Nocardioides panacis: one gene and its partners. The protein of the gene in region 2 interacts with the protein of the main gene of each other region in a pairwise test. Links are inferred from orthologs where the notes say so. Each region holds a gene or a part of one and is shown on either strand. Other genes may lie near its edges.

What was found.
Region 1: the proteins of rlmN (region 2) and KRR39_RS17745 interact in binary tests that used the Escherichia coli proteins (3 or more experiments, as listed by UniProt). The link is inferred for Nocardioides panacis from one-to-one orthologs.
Region 3: the proteins of rlmN (region 2) and ftsZ interact in binary tests that used the Escherichia coli proteins (3 or more experiments, as listed by UniProt). The link is inferred for Nocardioides panacis from one-to-one orthologs.

Annotation. Positions count from the first base shown.
Region 1 is NZ_CP077062.1:3,638,272-3,643,544, reverse strand. The notes cover bases 601-3,820. They hold KRR39_RS17745 (winged helix-turn-helix domain-containing protein), read left to right. Parts: upstream 601-905; coding sequence 906-3,620; downstream 3,621-3,820. Other genes in these bases: KRR39_RS17740 (DUF8691 family protein), read left to right, coding at 3,685-3,820; KRR39_RS17750 (hypothetical protein), read right to left, coding at 601-756. Outside these bases: more of KRR39_RS17750, read right to left, coding at 517-600; more of KRR39_RS17740, read left to right, coding at 3,821-3,951; KRR39_RS17735 (DUF4386 domain-containing protein), read left to right, coding at 3,977-4,774; KRR39_RS17730 (hypothetical protein), read right to left, coding at 4,778-4,987; KRR39_RS17725 (class I SAM-dependent methyltransferase), read right to left, coding at 5,104-5,273. UniProt on the Escherichia coli protein: Positively regulates the transcription of the maltose regulon whose gene products are responsible for uptake and catabolism of malto-oligosaccharides.
Region 2 is NZ_CP077062.1:902,934-907,801, reverse strand. Bases 548-3,362 are described here. They hold rlmN (dual-specificity RNA methyltransferase RlmN), read right to left. Parts: upstream 2,612-3,362; coding sequence 1,484-2,611; downstream 548-1,483. Other genes in these bases: KRR39_RS04530 (phosphatidate cytidylyltransferase), read right to left, coding at 2,691-3,362; KRR39_RS04540 (SRPBCC family protein), read left to right, coding at 994-1,470; KRR39_RS04545 (LOG family protein), read left to right, coding at 548-962. Also shown: more of KRR39_RS04545, read left to right, coding at 1-547; more of KRR39_RS04530, read right to left, coding at 3,363-3,545; frr (ribosome recycling factor), read right to left, coding at 3,601-4,155; pyrH (UMP kinase), read right to left, coding at 4,226-4,868.
Region 3 is NZ_CP077062.1:2,424,641-2,429,637, forward strand. The notes cover bases 2,003-4,946. They hold ftsZ (cell division protein FtsZ), read right to left. Parts: upstream 4,155-4,946; coding sequence 2,850-4,154; downstream 2,003-2,849. Other genes in these bases: KRR39_RS11760 (YggS family pyridoxal phosphate-dependent enzyme), read right to left, coding at 2,003-2,010; KRR39_RS11765 (purine nucleoside phosphorylase YfiH/LACC1 family protein), read right to left, coding at 2,007-2,828; KRR39_RS11775 (cell division protein FtsQ/DivIB), read right to left, coding at 4,433-4,946. Outside these bases: KRR39_RS11745 (DivIVA domain-containing protein), read right to left, coding at 1-208; KRR39_RS11750 (YggT family protein), read right to left, coding at 400-690; KRR39_RS11755 (cell division protein SepF), read right to left, coding at 750-1,244; more of KRR39_RS11760, read right to left, coding at 1,306-2,002; more of KRR39_RS11775, read right to left, coding at 4,947-4,997. UniProt on the Escherichia coli protein: Essential cell division protein that forms a contractile ring structure (Z ring) at the future cell division site. The regulation of the ring assembly controls the timing and the location of cell division.

The DNA of each region.
Region 1 (5,273 bases), 2.7 Mb from region 2 along the record:
CGGGCAGGACGTCCGCGACGAGGGCCAGGTCGACGGCCATGTAGAGACCGAAGCCGAGCCCGCCGACCGCCATCCCGACCAGGTAGCCGAGCAGGCTGCCGGCGCTCGCGATCACGAAGAGCGCCAGGCCGAACACGCACGCGGCGCCGCAGACGAAGACCTTGCGGCGCCCGGTCCGGTCGGAGAGCGTGCCCCCCGAGCAGGGACGCGGCCACGACGAGGACCGACATGGCGAGCGTGCCCAGGAAGATCTGCCGGGGTACGGCGGCCTCGGTGCTGTCGAGCCGGTCCAGCAGGTAGTAGGCCTGGTAGGTGGTCAGGAACGCGTAGGCCAGGACGAGCAGGAACCGGCTCGCGAACGCCCACGCGAAGTCGGGGTTCCTGCGCGGGTCGACGTAGAACGTGGCGGCCAGCTCTCGGCCCGACCAGGCCGGCCGGTCCGCGGGCACGAGCCGCCGACGAGGCCGGTGACCAGCCAGGGCCGGCGCATGCCCAGCCGGGACGAGGTGCGGTCGCTCATCCGGCCGAAGAACGGGTGGCGAACATCGCGAGCAGCGCGCCGGTCCCGGCGACCAGCGAGAGGCTGGTGGGTGCCCGGTCGATCCCCACGAGCGAGCTGACCTTCAACGACAGGGAGACCAGCAGGGGAGCCAGGAACAGCAGGATCGCGCCCATGTACGCCGCGGCGTACAGCGCGACGAACCCGCGGCCGACCCGCTCCTGGGTGGGGCTCCCGAGGACGGAACTGTCGGACATGACGGGGCTCCTCGGGGCTCCTCGGGGCGACTGGGCCCAGTGCAACACCCGCACCGGCCGCCCCGTCGACGGGTCTAGTCTGGGCCGGGCGGGCAGGAACGAGGAGACCCAGAACCCTTGACATGACGCACCCGCGCCGGGAGACGGTCGTGCCAGCGCCTCTGCTCGAGACGAAGCTCTACGTCCCGAGACCGCGGGACGGGGCCGTCCCGCGCCCCCGGCTCGGCGAGCGCCTCGACGCCGGGGCAGCGACCAGGCTGATGCTCGTCTCCGCGCCCGCCGGCTTCGGCAAGACGACGCTGCTCGCCGAGTGGCTGGCCGGACGGCCGTCCGCGGCCTGGGTGTCGCTGGACCGGGGCGACAACGACCTCGTGTCGTTCTGGACCTACGTGATCGCCGCGCTGCGGACGGTCGCGCCGGGGGTCGGCGCGCACGAGCTGGCGCTGCTGGCCTCGCCGCAGCCGCCGCCGATCCACCTGGTGCTCACGACGCTGCTCAACGACCTCGGGGCGACCGGGGACGACCTCGTGCTGGTGCTCGACGACTACCACCTCGTCGACTCCCGCGAGATCCAGGAGGCGATGGCCTTCCTGCTCGACCGGATGCCGTCGCGGCTGCACCTGGTCATCGCCAGCCGGGCCGACCCGCCGGTGCCGCTCGCCCGTCTGCGCGCCCGCGGCGAGCTGGTCGAGATCCGGGCCGCGGAGCTGCGCTTCCGGCCCGCGGAGGTGGCGATGTACCTCACCGAGGTGATGGGCCTGCGGCTGACGACGCAGGACGTCGCAGCCCTCGAGGAGCGCACCGAGGGGTGGATCGCCGCGCTCCAGCTGGCCGCGCTGTCGATGCAGGGCCGGGACGACGTCGCCGGGTTCATCGCCGGCTTCACCGGGGACGACCGCTACATCGTCGACTACCTGGCCGAGGAGGTGCTGCAGCGGCAGGCCGCGCCGGTCCGCGACTTCCTGCTGCACACCTCCCTGCTGGGCCGGCTCGACGGCTCGCTGTGCGACGCCGTCACCGGAGGCAGTGGCGGCCGGGCCACGCTGGAGGCCCTCGACCGGGGCAACCTGTTCGTGGTCCCGCTCGACGACCGCCGCCAGTGGTACCGCTACCACCACCTGTTCGCGGACGTGCTGAGGGCGCGGCTCGCCGACGAGGCGCCGGACCTGGTCGCGACGCTGCACCGCCGGGCAAGCGACTGGTTCGCCGAGCACGGCGACCCGGTCGCGGCGATCGAGCACGCGATGGCCGGCGGGCACCTGGAGCGGGCCGCCGACCTGGTGGAGCTGGCCATGCCGGCCACCCGCCGCAACCGGCAGGAGGCCGTGCTGCGCAGCTGGCTCGAGCGGCTGCCCGAGGAGGTGCTGGCGTTCCGGCCGGTGCTCAGCAACGGGTTCGCGGGGGCGCTGCTCGCCACCGGCGGCTTCTCGGAGGTGGAGCGGCACCTGGTGGACGCGGAGCGCTGGCTCGCCGGCCCGGAGGACGCCGACCGGGTGGTCGTCGTCGACGAGGAGGAGCTGCGCCGGCTGCCGGCCGGGGTGGCCGTGCACCGGGCCGGCCTGGCGCTGGTCCAGGGCGACCCGGCCGCCACGCTGGCCCACGCCCGGCGGGCCCTGGCGCTCCTGGAGGACGACCACCACATCGGCCGGGCCTCGGCGACCGCGCTGGTGGGGCTCGCCTCCTGGTGGACCGGCGACCTCGAGTCGGCCCGCGAGGCGTACACGAGGTCCCTGGGCAGCATGCAGGCTGCGGGGCACCTCGCCGACGTCCTCGGCCTGTCGATCGCGCTCGCCGACATCCTGATCACCCAGGGCCGCCTGCGCGAGGCGATGCTCACCTACGAACGGGCCCTGCGACTCGCTCCCGACCACCGGGCGCCGCTGCTGCGCGGCACCGCCGACATGTACGTCGGGATGAGCACCGTCCACCGCGAGCGCGACGACCTGGGCGAGGCCCGAAGGCTCGTGGACAGCAGCGAGGAGCTCGGCGAGCACCTGGGCCTGCCGCAGCACCCCTACCGCCTGCGGGTCGCGAAGAGCGCGCTGCGGGCGCTCGACGGGAACCCGGTCGAGGCCCTGGCCCTGCTCGACGAGGCGGAGCGCGTCTACGTCGGGGACTTCTCGCCCGACGTGCGACCGGTCCCGGCGGTGCGGGCCCGGACCTTGATCACTCAGGGGAGGGTGGACGAGGCCCTCGGCTGGGCCCGCGACCGAGGCCTGCCCGCGACCGGCGACGTGGCGTACCTGCACGAGTTCGAGCACGTGACGCTGGCCCGGGCGCTCCTGGCCCGGTTCGAGCGCGACCGCGACCAGCCGGCCCTCGACGAGGCGACCGGGCTCCTGGACCGGCTCCTCGCCGGCGCGGAGACGGGGCAGCGGACCGGCACCGTCATCGAGGTCCTCGTGCTCCAGGCGCTCGCGGCCCGCCTGCGCGGCGACCTCCCGGCCGCCCTGGTCCCGCTCGGGCGGGCGCTCGCGCTGGCCGAGCCGGAGGGGTACGTCCGCACCTTCGTGGACGAGGGCCCGGCCATGGCAGCGCTCCTGGCGGCCGCCGCGCGGCACGGCCTCGCCCCGGCGTACGTCGCCCGGCTCCGGTCCGCAGCCGGCACCCGCACGGATGCCGTGCCCGTCGCCCGGCCGGGCCTGGTCGACCCGCTCAGCCGGCGCGAGCTCGACGTGCTCAGGCTCCTCGGCACCGACCTGGGCGGCCCGGAGATCGCCCGCGAGCTCGTCGTGTCCCTGAACACCGTGCGCACGCACACCAAGAACATCTACGCGAAGCTCGGCGTGAACAACCGCCGGGCCGCGGTGCGCCGGGCCGAGGAGCTCGACCTGATGCCGCGCGCCGGTGACCGCGCCCGCTGAGTCAGCACCGGGTTCACCACATCTGGTGATCCCCACTCACCCCGTCCGGCCCTAGCTTCAGGCCATGAGCGAGACGCAGGGACGTCCGGACGAGGCAGGGCAGTACGAGATCCGCCTCCAGGGCCACCTCGACCCCCGGTGGTCCGCCTGGTTCGACGGGCTGACCCTCACCCGGGAGAACGACGGCACCACCACCCTCCGGGGCGAGGTCGTCGACCAGGCCGCGCTGCACGGGCTGCTGCAGAAGGTGCGCGACGTCGGGCTCCCGCTCGTCTCGGTGACGCACCTCCCGTCGCAGCTGCCCGGTGACGACGTCCCCGGCGCTCGCTGACCGCCCACCCACCAAGGAGAACGACATGACCACCACCGTCCGCGCCACCCGCACCCCGCCCGCGGAGCGAGCGTCCATGGACCCGGCGAGGAGGAGCGCGTTCTTCGGCGGTCTCTTCTACCTGATCACGTTCGCCAGCTCGATCCCGGCCGTGTTCCTCCTCCGCCCGGTGATCGACGACCCGCACTACATCATCGGCTCGGGTGCCGACACCCAGGTGGTGTGGGGCACCCTGCTCGACCTCGTCAACGCCCTGACCGCGGTCGGCAGCGCGGTCGCGCTGTACCCGGTGATGAAGCGGCAGAGCCAGTCCATGGCGCTGGGCTTCGTCAGCACCCGGATGTTCGAGGCCGCCGTCGTCGCCATCGGCGTCGTGAGCCTGCTGACGGTCGTCTCCCTGCGACAGCCCGGCGCCACCGGTGCGGAGGCGCACACGCTGGAGATCACCGGCCAGGCCCTGGTCGCCAGCTACAACTGGGTGTTCCTGGTCGGGCCCAACCTGATGCCCGCCCTGAACGGGCTGCTGCTCGGGACGCTGATGTACAAGTCCGGCCTCGTGCCCAAGGTGATCCCGGCGATGGGCCTCGTCGGCGGCCCCCCTGCTGCTCGCCGTCACGGTCGCCTCGATGCTCGGCCTCACCCATCACGGCTCCGCCTGGTGGATCGTGGCCGCGCCGATCGTCGTCTGGGAGTTCTCGCTCGGCGTGTACCTGACCTTCAAGGGCTTCAAGCCGGCGCGGATCACCGAAGGCATGGTGCGGTCGTGATCACCGCCCGGCCCCGGGAGCACCTCGCCGGGGTCGTACGGGCGGAGGTCGCGTAGCTCCTAGGCGAACCGGGCCCGCTCCCTGGCCTCGTAGCTCGACCCCGGCCGGGCGGGGAGGATCGCACCGACCAGCCAGAGCAGGGGGATGAAGATGCCGACGATCCCGATCAGGGTGTGGCCCTTCTGGAAGGTGATCATGCAGACGGTGAACAGGCAGCACACGTAGAACGTCGCCAGGATGATCCAGAGGATCCACTCGAGCCCGGTCATGTCGGTTCCCTTCGGCGCGGGGTTTTGGCGTCCTCCCGAGCCAACACCGCTGGGCGGCGGCCCGACTCATCCCCTCCGGACGAGGGCCGGTTCCTTGACCGTCCCGGAGCGGCTCGTCAGGGCCGGCGCACCACCCAGCCGGTGCGCCTGCCGTGCACGACGAGGTCGTCGCGGTGCAGCGCCGAGCCCGGACCGTGCGGGTCGGCCAGCGCGTCGAGGCGTGCGGCGTCCCGCGGGTCGAGGGTCCCGGCGAGGGCCGAGCGGAGGTGGCTGAACCAGGCGTGCG
Region 2 (4,868 bases):
GCGGGCTGGACCCGCGGGGCGCGCTGCTGCTCGGCTGCACGCTGGACCCGGGACTCGAGGAGCAGCTGCGCGCCGGCGGGGCGGTGGTGTTCCCCGAGGTGCCGGGCGTGCCGCTGGACCCCTACCGGGCGCACCTCTACTCCCCCGACGAGCTGTACGACGGGCTCGCGAGCGGGGACTACGCCGACACCCTCGACGCCCGGGTCTACGCCTGGACCCGGCGGACCGGTCACGACCTGCACGCGATGCTCGCCCAGGCGCTGCACGACCTCGCGATCGACGACGCGCTCGCCGAGTGGGTCTCCGGCCGGCGCCTGGTCGGCGTGATGGGCGGGCACGCGCTGGCCCGCGGCACCGACGGCTACGCCGACGCGGCCCGGCTCGGCCGCGCGCTGGCCCGGGCCGGGCTGACCGTCGCGACCGGCGGCGGCCCCGGCGCGATGGAGGCCGCGAACCTCGGCGCCTACCTGTCGGGGCACGACGACGCCGCGCTGCCCGACGCGCTCGAGCTGCTCGCCGCGGTGCCGGGCTTCGAGCCGTCGGTGGGCGACTGGGCGCGGTCGGCGATCGACGTACGGTCGCGGTTCCCGGACGGCACCGCGTCGCTGGGGGTGCCGACCTGGTTCTACGGGCACGAGCCGCCCAACGCGTTCGCCGACGGGGTCGCGAAGTACGTCAAGAACGCGGTCCGGGAGGACGTCCTGCTGCACCTCTGCACGGCCGGGATCGTGTTCCTGCCGGGACGCGGCGGCACCGTGCAGGAGGTCTTCCAGGACGCCTGCGAGAACTACTACGCCCTCCCCGGCGAGGTGGCGCCGATGGTGCTGGTCGGACGCGCCTACTGGACCGAGGAGCTCCCGGTCTGGCCGCTGCTGGAGCGCCTCGCCGCCGGCCGGGAGATGGCCGGCGCGCTGCACCTCGTCGACGACCTCGAGGAGGTCGCCGGCCTGCTGGCGGGCTGAGGCCTTGCCCCGGGCTGCAAGACTGCGAGTCATGTCCACCTTCTCGGCGACCACCGACTCGGAGGCCGTCGTCCCGGCGGACCGCGAGGCGATCTGGGCCGCGCTCACCGACCCCGTCCTGCTGCCGAAGCTGACCCCGCTGCTCCGCAGCATCGAGGCGGACGGCGACCGGTGGCGCTGGGAGATGTCCCGGGTCTCGGTCCTCGGCGTGACGCTGAGCCCCTGCTTCACCGAGCAGATGACCTTCGACGCCCCGCACCGCATCGAGTACACCCACGCCCCGCCCGCGGGGCGCACCGAGCGCACCGGCGCCGACGGGTGGTACGAGCTCACCGAGGTCACCGGGGGCACCCGGCTGCGGATCAGCCTGACCCTGCACGTCGACCTGCCGCTGGCCCGGGCAGCCCGGCCCGCGGTCACCCGGGTGATGAAGGCCGTGATGATGCGCACCGGGGAGCGGTTCGCGACGAACCTGCTCGCGCACCTCCAGGTGCCGGCGACCCGCTGAGGTCGGCCGGGACCTAGACGTCGACGGCGGCGAGCTGGCCGCAGGCGCCGTCGATCTCGCTGCCGCGGGTGTCGCGGACGGTCGTGGGCACGCCCTTGGCCTCGAGCCGGCGGACGAACTCACGCTCGTCCTCGGGACGCGAGGCGGTCCACTTGGAGCCCGGCGTCGGGTTGAGCGGGATCAGGTTCACGTGCACCCAGCCCCAGTCGCCGTACGACGTGAGCACGTCGCCGAGCAGGTCGGCGCGCCAGCCCTGGTCGTTGATGTCGCACATCATGGCGTACTCGATGGACACCCGGCGCTTGGTGCGGCTCGCGTAGTTCCAGGCCGCCTCGACGGCCTCGTGCACCGACCAGCGGGTGTTGATCGGGACCAGCTCGTTGCGCAGCTCGTCGTCCGGCGCGTGCAGGGACAGCGCCAGCGTCACCGGGATGCCCTCGTCGGCGAGCTGGTACATCCGCGGCACCAGGCCGACGGTCGACAGCGTGACGCCGCGGGCGGACAGCCCGAGCCCGTCGGGCGTCTTGTCGGTGAGCCGCCGGATCGCACCGATCACCGCCTTGTAGTTCGCCATCGGCTCGCCCATGCCCATGAACACCACGTTGGAGACCCGGCCGGGGCCGCCCGGCACCTCGCCGCGGGCCATCGACCGCGCGCCGGCGACGACCTGCTCGACGATCTCGGCGGCGGACATGTTGCGCTGCAGGCCGCCCTGGCCGGTGGCGCAGAACGGGCAGGCCATCCCGCAGCCGGCCTGCGAGGAGACGCACATCGTGGCGCGGTCGGGGTAGCGCATCAGCACCGACTCGACGAGCGCGCCGTCGAACAGCTTCCACAGCGTCTTGCGGGTGGTGCCCTTGTCGGCCTCGAGCGTGCGCAGCGGCGTCATCAGCTCGGGCAGCAGCGCGGCGACGACCTGCTCGCGGTCGGCGGCCGGCAGGTCGGTCATCTCGGCGGGGTCGTCGACCAGCCGGGAGAAGTAGTGCGTGGAGAGCTGCTTGGCCCGGAAGCCGGGCAGCCCGAGCCCGGTGACGAGCGCCTTGCGCTCGTCGGCGGACAGGTCGGCGAGGTGGCGCGGCGGCTTCTTGCGGCCACGCGGCTCGTCGAACACGAGCGGCAGGTTCTTCGGCTGGTCGGGCATGATCGTCCCAGTCTCCCACCCCGCCCCGCCCGGGCCGAATCCTCGGCGGGCGAGACGGGTCACACGCAGGTGGGGCCCGCTAGGAGAAGACGAGGTAGTGCAGCAGCAGCCAGGTCGGCGCGGCCGTGGCGAGCAGCGAGTCGAGCCGGTCCATCAGGCCGCCGTGGCCCGGGATGATCTGGGACATGTCCTTGATGCCGAGGTCCCGCTTCATCACCGACTCGCACAGGTCGCCCAGCGTCGCCATCACCACGGCGGTCAGGCCGAGCAGGACCCCGACCCACCAGTCGCCGTCGAGCAGGTAGTCGACGGTCAGCCAGCCCACGACCACGCAGGAGAACGCCGACCCGGCGAACCCCTCCCACGACTTCTTCGGGGAGATGACCGGTGCCATCGGGTGCTTGCCGATCATCACCCCGACGACGTACCCCCCGATGTCGGAGGCGATGGTGACCAGGATGAACGTGACGATCGCGAGCTGGCCGCGGTCCTCGGCCAGCAGCAGCGCGACGAACCCGCCGAGGAACGGCACGTAGACCAGCGTGAACACCGAGGCGGTGGCGTCCATGACGTAGCCGGCCACGCCGCCGCGCAGCCGCCACAGCATGCTGACCAGTGCGGTGACCGCGGTGGCCGTGACCAGCGCCGGTGCGCCGAAGAAGTACGCCGCCAGCACCATCACCACGCCGCCGGCCATCACCGGCTCCCGGGTGATCCGGATGTCGCCGGTGGCGAAGGCGTGCCCGAGCTCCCACACGGCGATGATCACCGCGGCCACGACGATCAGCATGAACGCCGGCTTCCAGAGCACCAGCGAGCCGACGATCGCGACCCCGAGCACGACGCCGGAGCCGATCGCGGCCGGCAGGTTGCGACCCGCCCGGCTGACCTTCACCGGGGGGGCCGCGGTGGCCGGCGTGGCCAGCGGGGGCACGACCGGGCGGTGGGGGCGTTCAGGAGAGGACATCTCGGAACCGGCTGGGAGGTCCTCAGACCTCGAGCAGCTCGGCTTCCTTGTGCTTGAGCATCTCGTCGATCTCGTCGGTGTGCTTCTTGGTGATCGAGTCGAGCCGCTTCTCCGCACCGGTGACGTCGTCCTTGCCGACCTCGCCGTCCTTCTCGAGCTTCTCCAGCGACTGCTTGGCGTTGCGGCGGATGTTGCGGACCGAGACCCGGCCGTCCTCCGCCTTGCCCTTGGCCATCTTGATGTAGTCCTTGCGGCGCTCCTCGGTCAGCTCGGGCAGCGTCACCCGGATCGTCTTGCCGTCGTCGGTCGGGTTCACGCCGAGGTCGGAGTCGCGGATCGACTTCTCGATGGCCGACATCGCGCTCTGGTCGAACGGGCTGATGATGATGACCCGCGGCTCGGGCGCCGAGAACGACGCGAGCTGCTGCAGCGGGGTGGGCGAGCCGTAGTAGTCCGCGGTCAGCTTGTGGAACATCGAGGGGTTCGCCCGGCCGGTCCGGATCGCCGCGAAGTCCTCCCGCGTCACCTCGACGGCCTTGCTCATCTTGCTGTCGGCCTCGTTGAGGGTCTGGTTGATCACGGTTGCTCCTGGTTCTCGTGTGCCCGGGGCGTCCCGGGGCGGCGTACGGCGGACGGGTGGGCCTCGCTCAGGCGTCGCGGCTGACCGTCGTACCGATCTTCTCACCCGCGATCACGCGGGCGATGTTCCCCTCCTCGGAGAGGTTGAAGACGATCATGTTCATGTTGTTGTCGCGCGAGAGGCTGACCGAGGTGGCGTCGGCGACCTGCAGGCCGCGCTGCAGGAACTCGTCGTAGGTCAGGTGGTCGAACTTCACGGCGTTCGGGTTGCGGTGCGGGTCGGAGTCGTAGACCCCGTCGACGCCCTGCTTGCCCATCAGGATGACCTGGGCGCCGATCTCCAGCGCGCGCTGCGCGGCGACCGTGTCGGTGGAGAAGTACGGCATGCCGGCGCCGGCCCCGAAGATCACCACGCGGCCCTTGGCGAGGTGCCGCATCGCCCGGCGCGGGATGTACGGCTCGGCGACCTGGCCCATCGCGATCGCGGTCTGCACCCGCGTCTCCACGCCCTGCTTCTCCAGGAAGTCCTGGAGCGCGAGGCAGTTCATCACCGTGCCCAGCATGCCCATGTAGTCGGCGCGGGCCCGGTCCATGCCGCTCTTCTGCAGCTCCGCGCCGCGGAAGAAGTTGCCGCCGCCGACCACGACCGCGACCTCGACGCCGCTGCGCACCACGTCGGCGATCTCCCGGGCGATGCCCTCCACCACGACC
Region 3 (4,997 bases), 1.5 Mb from region 2 along the record:
CCTGGACGGGAGCGGTGGCCGGAGCCGAGCCGCCACCCTGCTGGGCGGCGGAGAGCTTGCTGCGCAGGTCCTCGTTCTCACGAGTCAGTCGGGCCAGCTCGGCCTCGACCTCGTCGAGGAACTGGTCGACCTCGCCCATGTCGTAGCCCTCACGGAGCCGGACAGGAGTAAAGCGCTTGTTGCTCACGTCCTCAGGCGTCAGCGGCATGACCTCACCCTTTGTTCGTAGTCGTCGTCTGGTGGTGCAGTGGCGTCGTGCGTCCTGCTGCCACGGCGTGCCCACCGTACTCCGGAACGGGGTCCCGGCTTTCCAGGGGGGCGACCTGCGTGGCTCCGGGGAAGGATACCCAGATCGGGACGTTCCCCACCACGCGAGCGGGCGTTCGTCCGGAGGTGTCCCTAGAAGAAGAGGTTGCCGACCAGGATCTGCAGCAGGTACACGACCACCAGGACGATCAGGAAGCTCGTGTCGAGCATCACGGCGCCGAGCCGCAGCGGCGGCACGAAGCGCCGTACGAACAGGATCGGCGGGTCGGTGATCGTGTAGACGATCTCCAGCACGAACAGCACCGGGCCCTTGGGGCTCCAGGAGCGGGCGAAGACCTGCACCCAGTCCACGACAAGGCGGATGAGCATCAGGCCCAGGAAGACGTTGAGGACCAGCAGGAGGATCGCGCCGACGGTTTGCACAAGGCCGAAGTCTAGCCAGGAACCGCCAACTCGGCCGGGCGCGACACCCGCCGCCGGGGTCAGCTCTGGTTGAAGAAGCCGCCGGCGTCCGCGATGCGCTGCTTGTCCTCGGCGGCGACCGAGACGTTCGGCGGCGAGAGCAGGAACACCTTGTTGGTGACCCGCTCGATGGTGCCCCGGACGGCGAACACGAGCCCGGCGGCGAAGTCGACGAGACGCTTGGCGTCCATGTCGTCCATCTCGGAGAGGTTCATGATCACCGGGACGCCCTCGCGGAAGTTCTCCCCGATGCTGCGCGCCTCGTTGTAGGTGCGCGGGTGCAGCGTGGTGATCCGGGACAGCTCGGCCACGGTCGCCTGCGGGGCGACGTGCGGCTGGGCGGCCTGCGGGCGGCGACGCTCGGAGATGTTCGCGACGGGGGCCGGGCGGGCCGGCTCCTCGGTGGCACCACGCTGGGGACGCTCGTCGTACTCGTCGTAGTACTCGTCGTCGTAGCGCTCGGTGTCCTCGAGCAGGCCAAGGTAGACACCCATCTTGCGCATCGCGCTGCCCATGACTTCTGCCTCCGGTACATCTGCGGGCCCCCGGATGGGGCACGCTGCTGCGATCTCGACCCTACCGTCTGGCGGGCCGGCTACCGAGCACCGCGCTGCCTATCCGCACGTGTGTCGCGCCGGATTCGACGGCAGCCTCGAGGTCGCCGCTCATCCCGGCCGAGATCCAGGTCGCGGACGGCTCGATGCTGCGCACCGAGGCCGCGATCTCGGCGAGTTTCGCGAACGCAGGCAGGGGATCCTCCCCCAGCGGCGCCACCGCCATCACTCCGCGGAGCCGGAGGCCCTCGGTGGCGGCCACCTGCTCGGCGAGCCGCTCGACGTCGACGGGAGGTACTCCGGCGCGGCCGCCGTCCCCGGGGTCTGTGTCCAGGCTCACCTGGACCAGGACGTCCACGACGTGGTCACGCTGGTGGGCGCCCGAGGACAGCCCGCGGAGCAGCTTGGCGCGGTCGACGGACTCGACCACGTCGGCGTAGGCCGCGACGGCCGCCGCCTTGTTGCTCTGCAGGCCGCCGATGAAGTGCCAGGTCAGGCCCAGGTCGGCGCACTCGGCCGCCTTCGCCTCGGCCTCCTGGTGCCGGTTCTCCCCCACGTGGCGCACCCCGAGGTCGGCGAGCAGGCGGACGTCGGAGGCCGGGAAGAACTTGGTGACCACCGTCAGCGTCACCTCCTCGGGCGAGCGGCCGGCCCGCCCGGCCGCGTCGGCGATCCGGGCGCGGACCTGCGCGAGGTTCCCGGCGAGCTCGTCGCGTCGCCCGCTCACCCGGCGTCCCCGCAGCTGCGTGCCGGGAGCCAGCGCTTCCACGGCCGCACCCGGACCAGGCCGGCGAGCCGGCCGGAGCGCCGGCCCTGGCGGCGGTAGGAGAACAGGTCCTCGTCCTCGAGGGTGCAGCGCGACGCGTCGAGGACCTCGCACCCGGCGGCGAGCAGCTGGGCCCGCACCCCGGCGCCGATGTCCAGCGCGGGGGTGCCCCACGAGGTCTCCGCGTAGGACTCGGGCACCAGCGCGCTGACCTCGGCCCGCAGCCGGTCCGGCACCTCGTAGCAGGCACCGCACACGTGCGGGCCGACCCAGGCCGTGACCGGCCCGGCGCCCAGCGACGCCATCGCGGCCACGGCGGCCGGCACCACCCCGGCGGCCAGGCCCGGCCGGCCGGCGTGCACCGCCGCCACGATCCCGCGCACCGGGTCGGCCAGCAGCACCGGGACGCAGTCGGCGACCCGGACCATCAGCACCGTGCCCCGCTCGGCGGTGACCAGCCCGTCCCCGGTCGGCGGCTCGTCGCCGGCGCCGACGACGTGCACGTCGGCCCCGTGCACCTGCCGCATGCGTACGACGGGCGGGGTCGGCGCCCCCGGCTGCACGCCGGTGAACGCCCGGACCGCGAGGTCGACGTTGCGACGTACGGACGCGCGCTCGGCCGCCGCGTCGGCGGCTTCGGCGTCATCGGCGTCGTCGGCGTCGTGCGCGGGGTTGGGCTCGGCGAGGTTCAGGGACGCGAACGGACCGCCACTGGTTCCTCCGTGGCGGTCCGTGAACGCGATCTCGACCGGGCCGAGCGTGTCCTGGAAGGCGAACACTCGAGCTCCTGTCCGTGGTGCTTACTTGAGGAAGTCGGGCACGTCCAGCTCGTCGTCGTCGAACTGGACCTGCCGCGGCTGGCGCGGCGCGGCGGGAGCCGGCTGCGCCGGGGCCGCGGACTGCTGGCCCGACTGGTTGTACTGCGAGTATCCCGACTGTCCGGCGCGGGTGCTCGCCGGCTCGTGGTCCTGCTGGCGCGCCGCGGCCGGCGAACCGGCCGTGGGACGACCGGCCGGGGCCGTGGAGCCGACCGGCGAGGCGGTGCGCTCGCGCGAGCCGGACGACGGCGCCGGCAGGGCGGCGGCGCGGGTGTCGGCCTGCGACTGCTGGGCAGCCGGCTCGCGACGGAGCACCGTGCCGTTGTCCCGCTTCTTCGGCATGCCGCCGTCGAAGCCGGCCGCGATCACGGTGACCCGGACCTCGTCGCCGAGCGCGTCGTCGATGACCGCGCCGAAGATGATGTTCGCCTCGGCGTGCGCCGCCTGCGACACCAGGGCCGCGGCCTCGTTGATCTCGAACAGACCGAGGTCGGAGCCGCCGGCGATCGAGAGCAGCACGCCGTGCGCCCCGTCGATGGAGGCCTCGAGCAGCGGGCTGGACACGGCCATCTCGGCAGCGGCGACCGCGCGGTCCTCGCCGCGCGCCGAGCCGATGCCCATCAGGGCCGAGCCGGCGTTGGACATCACGGACTTGACGTCGGCGAAGTCGAGGTTGATCAGGCCGGGGGTGGTGATCAGGTCGGTGATGCCCGAGACGCCCTGCAGCAGCACCTGGTCGGCCTGCTTGAAGGCGTCGAGGATCGACACGTTGCGGTCGCTGATCGACAGCAGCCGGTCGTTCGGGATGACGATGAGGGTGTCGACCTCCTCGCGGAGCTGCGCGATCCCCTCCTCGGCCTGGTTGGCGCGGCGCCGGCCCTCGAACGAGAACGGCCGGGTCACGACGCCGATGGTCAGGGCGCCCAGGGACCGGGCGATGCGCGCGACGACCGGCGCGCCACCGGTGCCGGTGCCACCGCCCTCGCCCGCGGTCACGAAGACCATGTCGGCGCCCTTGAGCACCTCCTCGATCTCCTCGGCGTGGTCGTCGGCGGCCTTGCCACCGACCTCGGGGTTCGCGCCCGCTCCGAGTCCGCGGGTGAGCTCGCGGCCGATGTCGAGCTTGACGTCGGCGTCGCTCATCAGCAGGGCTTGGGCATCGGTGTTGATGGCGATGAACTCGACGCCCTTGAGGCCGACCTCGATCATCCGGTTGACGGCGTTTACTCCACCTCCACCAATACCCACGACCTTGATGACGGCCAGGTAGTTCTGCGGTGCTGCCACGGCAGGTGCCTCTCGCTGCTTGGCTGCCCTGCGGGCCGGACCTCGGTGGAGGTGGTGCAGGGCAGACGGGGTGTATGTCGGTGGGGAAGACACGAGCCTGGCCTAACCGGAACCCTCACCCTAAAGTAGAGGGTTATAGTTATGTCAACCTCGTGCTAGTAGAAGAAGTTAGGCGATCGGCCGGACGCCGTGCCGCAGACACGCGGCGCGCCCCGTGTTTCTCGAACTTTCTCGCACCGCGCGGGCGCGGCGGCACTCCGGTGCCGGAGGAGGCCGGGCTACTTGGTGAGGGTGGGCTGGCCGGGGACGCTGACGTCGTACGTCGTGGCCTTCTGCTCCAGCAGCACGGCCAGCACCCGGGCCTTGGCGGCGGACTCGTCCGCGCTCCCCCACCGGACCGTGCGGCCGTTGCGCAGCCGCAGCGAGATGGTGTCCACGGTCTTCACCTCGACGTAGTCCACCTTGCCGTCGATCGAGCTGGGTAGCGACCCGGCGACGCGGGCGGCCTCGGCGAGCGCGTCGGCGCGCGCCTTGCCGTCGACCCGGATCACCGGGAGGCTGCGTGGCCGGGAGGGGTAGCGGCGGAACATCACGCCGCGGTCGTCGAGGCCGCGCAGCACGTTGCCGCGCTCGACGACGGCCACCGCCTCGCGCTCGGTGACGTCGATGCGCACCGAGCTCGGCCAGGACCGGGACACGTCGACGCTCTTCACCGCGGGCAGCCGCTCGACGCGCGCGCCGATGGCGGCGAGGTCCACGGTGGCCAGCGGCGCCCCGGTGGGTACGGCGGCCGCGCGACGGACCTCGCGCGGGTCGAGCACGCCCGTGCCGGCGACCCGGACC